DNA from 2 places in the Paenibacillus sp. FSL H8-0332 genome. Region 2 is predicted to be linked to the other one. Evidence: riboswitches for the same ligand, from Rfam matches in the RefSeq annotation. Region 2 holds a riboswitch; the other holds the start of a gene.
The links. Region 2 has a riboswitch for cyclic di-GMP ahead of NST43_RS19370 (thiamine pyrophosphate-binding protein). Riboswitches for the same ligand answer to the same signal wherever they lie in the genome.
Positions count from the first base shown of each region.

Region 1: it holds a riboswitch for cyclic di-GMP, as region 2 does, so the genes downstream of both, NST43_RS03300 (PA14 domain-containing protein) here and NST43_RS19370 (thiamine pyrophosphate-binding protein) in region 2, are expected to answer to the same signal.

Region 1 is NZ_CP150145.1:767,813-771,235, reverse strand. Features, by position in the region: gene NST43_RS03300 (PA14 domain-containing protein) at 1-1,570, opposite strand, end outside; cyclic di-GMP riboswitch class I at 1,585-1,665, opposite strand; gene NST43_RS03295 (sugar phosphate nucleotidyltransferase) at 1,803-3,176, opposite strand.
Region 2 is NZ_CP150145.1:4,466,764-4,470,186, reverse strand. Features, by position in the region: gene NST43_RS19375 (carboxymuconolactone decarboxylase family protein) at 40-420, opposite strand; gene NST43_RS19370 (thiamine pyrophosphate-binding protein) at 471-2,114, opposite strand; cyclic di-GMP riboswitch class I at 2,232-2,328, opposite strand; gene NST43_RS19365 (methyl-accepting chemotaxis protein) at 2,830-3,423, opposite strand, start outside.

The DNA of each region.
Region 1 (3,423 bases), 3.7 Mb from region 2:
CTGCATTCTCGTAATACTCTACCTTGATATCGTACAGTTGCCCGGCAGTCAAGGGTATGCTGCCTGTGCGGGCAGTTCCACTCTGCTTCACCCAGCTGTCAATGACGGCTGTGCCGTTCACCCATAAGCGGATACCGTCATCCGATGTAGTATAGAACTGATAGGTCTCACTGTAAGCCGGCTTAATCTGGCCGCTCCAGCGGATCGAGAAGTAGTCTATGCCGAGTGCAGCATTAGGCGTACCCTGACGCCAATTGAAGCTGATGACGTCGTCATTACGTACCATAACCGGCGTCCCCGAGAGCGTCATGTTCTTGAAGTATTCTCCAAGCAAGCCATTCTGAGCAGGCTTATTCTCCGTCTCACCGGAGGTTGGGACCGGCTTCTGGATCGGCGCAACGGTTGGTGTCGGAATTGGCATTGGTGTTGCGGTTGGTGTCGGCGTTACTGTTGGCGTCGGTGTTGGGGTTGCGGTTGCTGTAGGCGTCGGCGTTGCGGTTGGCTTAGGAGCCGCCGCCGGAGCAGACCAGGCCTTATATTGGTCACGGGTTAGTGTGTAGCTGTCATTCATGAAATTCTTGATCGTCGCCGTGCTGTTATTCTCATAGAGCATCTTGCCCCAGTTCATCATGAACACATAATTCTGCTGGGTCAGCTTCAGCTTCGAGATGTTCGGCATTTCGCCGTTCTCGCCGATGCCGATCGGTTTGCCGCCAGCCAGGCTGGTCAGATCATCATGATATTTATTCGAGTAGTCGTTATTATATATATCTGCTGCCAGCACATCCACTCTGTCCGCGCCCGGATAGGTCCGTGCATAGGGATCAGAGTTGGCATTCGGCGCATTCGGGTTCCATACCCAAATCAGATTATTTAACTGATGAACGTTCACGAACCGGTCATACATAATATTCCATAGTGCAGTGAAGTTGTCTTTCTTGCCCCACCAGAACCAGCCGCCGTTCATTTCATGGTACGGTCTCCAGAGGATCGGAACCTTAGCATCCCGCAGGCTTTTCAGAGAGACAGCTACTTTATCCAGATCAGTGATCAGCGCATTATACTCTGTAGTGCCGGGGGTTACGTATTTGTTGAATTGCGCTTGGGTGATTGACTTCTGCACATTGGACCATTCGTGCTTGGTGCCCGGCAGGTTCTGGTGGAAGGTCATGGCGACAATTCCGCCCGCTCTGGACCAGTTCGTCGCACTCCAGACGATGTTTTTGCGTTGTGCAGCTACTCCGCTCTCACTCTGTCCACCGATGGCTCCAAGCTCATAACCATGTAGTGCTGCGTATTGTCCGCTTGTTCCCTTCAGCTTGTTGCTCAGCTCATCAGGACTCTCGAAATAGTCATGCTGGCCTGTAATGATTCCATTTCCCGAGATATCATACAGATTGTTCAGCAGCTTGACCGCCTCAGGGGAGGCATTAGGGTTCACTGGCCCTCCTTCCGAGGAGGCAGCCTTGACGGTGGAAGGGGCGATTCCCAGTCCCACGGGTACAGCAGACAATACCACGGCCAGCGACAACACAGCGCAGAACAAACGAGACTTACGGTAAGTTTTCACAATATTCTCTTCCTTTCGGTAGCCAGGCTGCCACTCTTGCGAAGGCCCTATAGCTTTGCGTCCCTATCTTTCGATTAGGTTTGCCATTGTCGTTTTGGAAGGATCAATCCCTCTTACCTTAAGTATCGTCTCTATGCAAATTTAATGTATAGTAATGTCGAAATTATCCCAAAAAATAGTTCTTAATGCCTGATTTGAAATTGTAACATTTGGTTAAATAGATAAGTTAGACCTACGAAATGAACTGATGTAGAGCTATATCCTCCCAGTCCAGAGTAATACGAATGTTATCCTCCTCTACGAGCTCCGACCCCGTCTGCACCTCAATGAACTCCACATCGGTAAGAGCAAGAATGGCATGCTTGGTTCCTTCCGGTATCCGCACCACATCTCCCGCCTTCACCGTATGCATCTTCTCATTGATGACAATGCTGGCTTCTCCGCTGATGAAGGTCCAGATTTCACTGCGTTTGTGATGCAGCTGATAGCTGATATTTTTACCTTCATTGATGAAAATCCGCTTGGTCAGCACCTCGTTGCCCTCGTCATATTTCACATAGTCAATCACCTTGTAGTGACCCCAGCGGCGCTCCTCGTACATCGGTCTTTGTTCAAAAGACTTCAGCACTTCCTTGATCCGCGGACTCTCAGTCTTGTGCGTCACCAGAATGCCGTCCGGGCTGGCGGCGATAATCAGATCCTTCGCCCCGATTACCGTAATCGGAATATCCAGCTCGTTAATGAGGCAGGTGCCCTCGGAGTCAGCGGTCACAAAGCCTTTGCCGACATGGTTGCTGGTCATTTCCTCGGTCAGGGTGTTCCAGGTACCCAGGTCCTTCCAGAATCCGGCGTATGGCTGTACGACGATGTTCTCCTCTTTCTCCACCACTTCGTAATCAAAGCTGATCGAGGACAGTAGCTTATACTGCTTCTGCAGCTCTTCGTAATTCAGCGGCAGCCCTTTGCGCTGCAGGATATCCAGCAGGTAACCCAGACGGAAGGCGAACACTCCGCAGTTCCAGAGCGCGCCCTGGCTGATCAGCTCCTCGGCCTGCACGCGGTCCGGCTTCTCCTGGAAGTGGCTGACCTGCAGGTAACCATTGGCTCCCGCATCGGCGCCCGTTGGAATGATGTAGCCGTATTTCTCCGAAGCATGCTCGGGAACTACGCCCATCAGCGCCAGGTTCGCCCCGCTCACCAGCATGGTGTTCTCCAGCTGCAGCACCGTTTCGAAAAAGGAGGATTCCACGTATGGGTCCACCGGCAGAATCGCCACGGTCTCGCTTGGGGACACCCCCGCGATGGAATACAGATAGGCCGCCGTCAGCGCAATGGCCGGGAAGGTATCCCGCCGCTCCGGCTCCACGATGATCGGCACCTCGCTGCCGAGCTGGCTCTGGATCATCTCCACCTGGCTGCGTCCGGTCGCCAGATAAGAGGACCCTGCCATGCCGTTCTCCTCCAGCTGTCTCCATACCCGTTGTACCATCGATTCCGGTTCACCTGCCGGGCTTTCCAGTACCTTCAGAAATTGCTTAGAGCGTGAATCATTGGACAACGGCCAGAGCCGCTTGCCGGAGCCGCCTGATAGAAGTACTAGTTTCATAGTGAACCCTCCATATCGTATTGTTATTGGGTATTTCTTGTTGCGGAGCTGTGAGTTAAAATCCCGCCTGTTATGAGGGTCGCTGCAAGTAATTTTGGGCTTACGGCCGCTGTTGTATTTGGATTTCCTGATTAGAACCGCTCCTCGCGGTAGAAATCCAAATACAAAGGCGGACGCTAACGCTCCTACAGCTCCAAAATTCCTCTCCGCTCCATTTCATAACAGGCTGTGCTTTTACATCCGCTTC
Region 2 (3,423 bases):
CGTCTAAAATGCGCAACCAGAAAGTCGAAAATTGTAGAATTATGAAGATTTTTCTCTGATCTCCTCCAGGGTATCCAGCAGCACATTAAAGGCCGAAATCACCCGGGGGGCACCGATACAAGGAACCAGATGCAGCAGCACACCCTTGATCTGCTCAACGGTCATGCCAACACGGAGCGCCATTACATAATGAACACCTAACTGCTCATATTGCCCCATCGTAATCAGAGACGAGATCACCGCAATCTCTTTCCAGTCAGAGCCAATCGTGGTCCGTTGAAAAATATCGCCATAGGCATTGCCCATGATATATTCGGCTAATTCCGGAAAATGCTCTTTGATTGGAGCCAGTGCCTTGGCCCCATAATCTCCTGAGAGATCAGTGAAATGATCGAGTCCGCTGTTCATGTTCTTGTTCACGCTTTGGCCTCCTGATAGTAAGTTGGAAAAGGTGTGTGAAAACGGCTTCCTTACGTAAGATCCAGTGTACGGTGGGCCGTAGGAGGCATCTCATCTCGGTCAGTCAACAGCTCAATGACAGCTGCCTTGTTAAGGGCTACAGCTTCGCGGATTGCCGCTTCGAACTCTTCCTGCGTCTCACAGCGAAAGCCGGCTGCACCCAGAGATTCGGCGAATTTCACGGCATCCATCGGAACCTCGAAGATCGTACCGTCAATCCGGCCGGTAGTTTTCTCCATGCCCTTGAGCGCCATATCCAGCTGCATATTGTTCACCACGATGAAAATCACCGGAATGTCCTGGCAAACGGCGGTGTTTATTTCAGCTCCGAGCATCATAAAACAGCCGTCCCCGGTAATACAGAAGACAGTCTCCCCGGGTGAGGCGGTCTTGGCGCCGATCGCCATGCCAATTGAATTGCCCATGCAGGCAAAGTAGGCATCGAATATGAAGCTGCCGGGCCTGCGCACATTGAACCATTTCACAGCATTGAAGCCATGGCTGCCGTCATCTACAAACACGCTGCTGTTGTACGGAATCAGATCGCTCATCGTGCTCAATACCGAAGCCAGAGAGAGCCCGTCCAGCACGGGCAGCTCGTCATTGTAATCATTGGAGATTGTGATTTCATGCTTGGTAACCGCAGAGGAGTCCAGCTTCTGGAGATACAGCGCCAGGTTGTCCCGCAAATCCCCGCCGACAGCGATGGTGGATGAGGACAGTATTTTGCCGACAAAGGTTGGATCTACATCGAACTGGATCAGCTGCTGGGGATGATTCTCCAGCTTGAGGTTGCAGATGGTCATATCGCTGAGACGGGAGCCCAGAACAATGAACAGGTCGCTATTGTTCAGTAATTCATCCCCGTGCGAGGAGCCGCCAACGCCGACAGGACCGTGATAGAGCGGGTGATCATAAGCTATGGCGCCTTTGCCGCCTGGAGAGGTGACTACAGGAATGTTGAAGGTTTCGGCCAGCTGGACCAGTTCCTGATGGGCCCCCGAGCGGTTGACGCCTTTACCGGCAATGATCAGAGGTCGGGCGGATTCATTGATCGCCGAAATAACCCGTTCATAGTTTTGGTAGCTGACCAGCCCTTCGCGTTCCGGCAGAACAATCCGGCATTCCGCGAGCCGCTCTGTCTGCACATCAAACGGAATGCAGAGATGGACCGGACCTTTTTTGTCACCGAGGGCGATGGATAGGGCATGGTTGAAAATCGTGCTGAAGTGATCGCCGCGTTCAACAAGCTTGCTGAAGAGGGTGGCCGGCCGGAACATATCCGCCAAATCAGCCAGATAGGAAGAGGAATCCTGACATTGGGGAATGCCCAGCTCCTTGATGGACTGGTGGCCAGTGATAAAGAGGACGGGAAGATTATTGGCCTTGGCATGCGCTGCTGCGGTGAGCAGGTTCGTTCCGCCCGGACCGGAGGTGCCGAAGGCTACCCCGAGGCTGCCGGTCTTCAGAGCATAACCGCTGGCTGCGAAGCCGGAGCTGGATTCGTGCCGGCCGGGAATAAACTGTATGCCATAGTCAACCATTTTCAAAGCGATGGGGCAAATAGACTTGCCAATGATTCCAAAAGAATGTGTCACTCCTAGATTACGTAATGCTTCCGCCATATAATCTGCAACTGTCTTCAGAACATCCACCCCGCAAGTTGTTATTTGTATACGTCAGCAATAGAAAACCTGTACTCAAAAATAGGAGCACAGGCCTGTTGCACGAATCACCATAATCAAACGCGAAACCTAAGGCGTTCACAGTTTTTCAGCAACCTGGCTGTCATGATCCCACTTCAGAAATGAGACTGTAGATCCATGGCTTTGCGTCATTCCCTTTCGGTGAATTTTGCCGGTATGCGGTTATAAATTAAGCAAAGGAGAATTTTCCTTTACAATATATTCCTTGCTCCTCTTTTGTCAATAACCCTTGTGAGAAGAAGCTCGGAATTTAGCGAATATTCAGGAGTAAAAATCGCTAGATATTTGGATTTTCAAACTTTTGAAAATGGTTGTCTCTGGAAGACTAAAGTCTTAAAATGCAAATGAATATTAAGGGCTATAATTTTGTAAAGTGAGCACAAAGCCTCATTGCATCCCGGGTTCGCTGCAAAACGTTATGATTTTATGAGAAATACAGGATTGAAATATCTGTTAATAGGTCTTAAGTATTGGCATGCTGGAGAGTCTGCTACTAGTTAAGCTATGGTACTAGAACATTTAAAGTAAAGAAGTGCAAAACAGGATTCTTCGTGTTATGCACAATTTCAACAATTTGTGAATATTACATAACATTCTTTGTTTTGCCCAAAAAAAGAGACACCTCCCGCAGAAAATTCCGCAGGCGTGTCTCTTTGTGCCGAGGCTAAAATTTGAAAATATGAATCGTTTTTTGCAGATTGAAGACTGCGGAGGTCATCTTCTCTGTCTCCTCAGCTACGGATTGCAGCGCGTGAATCTGTTCGTTCATCGCTGCGGATACCTCTTCGGTCCCTGCGGCGGTCTCCTGGGTGATGGCTGAGATATTCTCGATCGCCCCGGAGATCTTGAGCGCGCTCTCCAGCATAAGATCACTCTCTGCGGAGAAGGAGGCGATCTGCTCGGTTATGTATTGGACGCTATGTACAATTTGAGCAAAGATATTGGCCGTCTCCGTTATCATCTCATTCTGTACCTGGACTACCTCTTCGTTGATGGCGATGTTATCAATGGCCTGCTTGATATCCGCTTCAATGCTGCGTACCAGCCCGAACACCTCTTTGGTTGAAGCGGTGGATTCCTCGGCCAGTTTGCGCACCTCCTGGGCAACGACAGCGAAGCCACGGCCATGCTCGCCTGCACGGGCGGCTTCAATGGAGGCATTGAGTGACAGAAGGTTGGTCTGTTCAGCAATTTCGGTAATCGTCTTGGTAATCATCGTAATGCCGCGCGCGTTCTGCGACAGGGCTTCGATCGTATC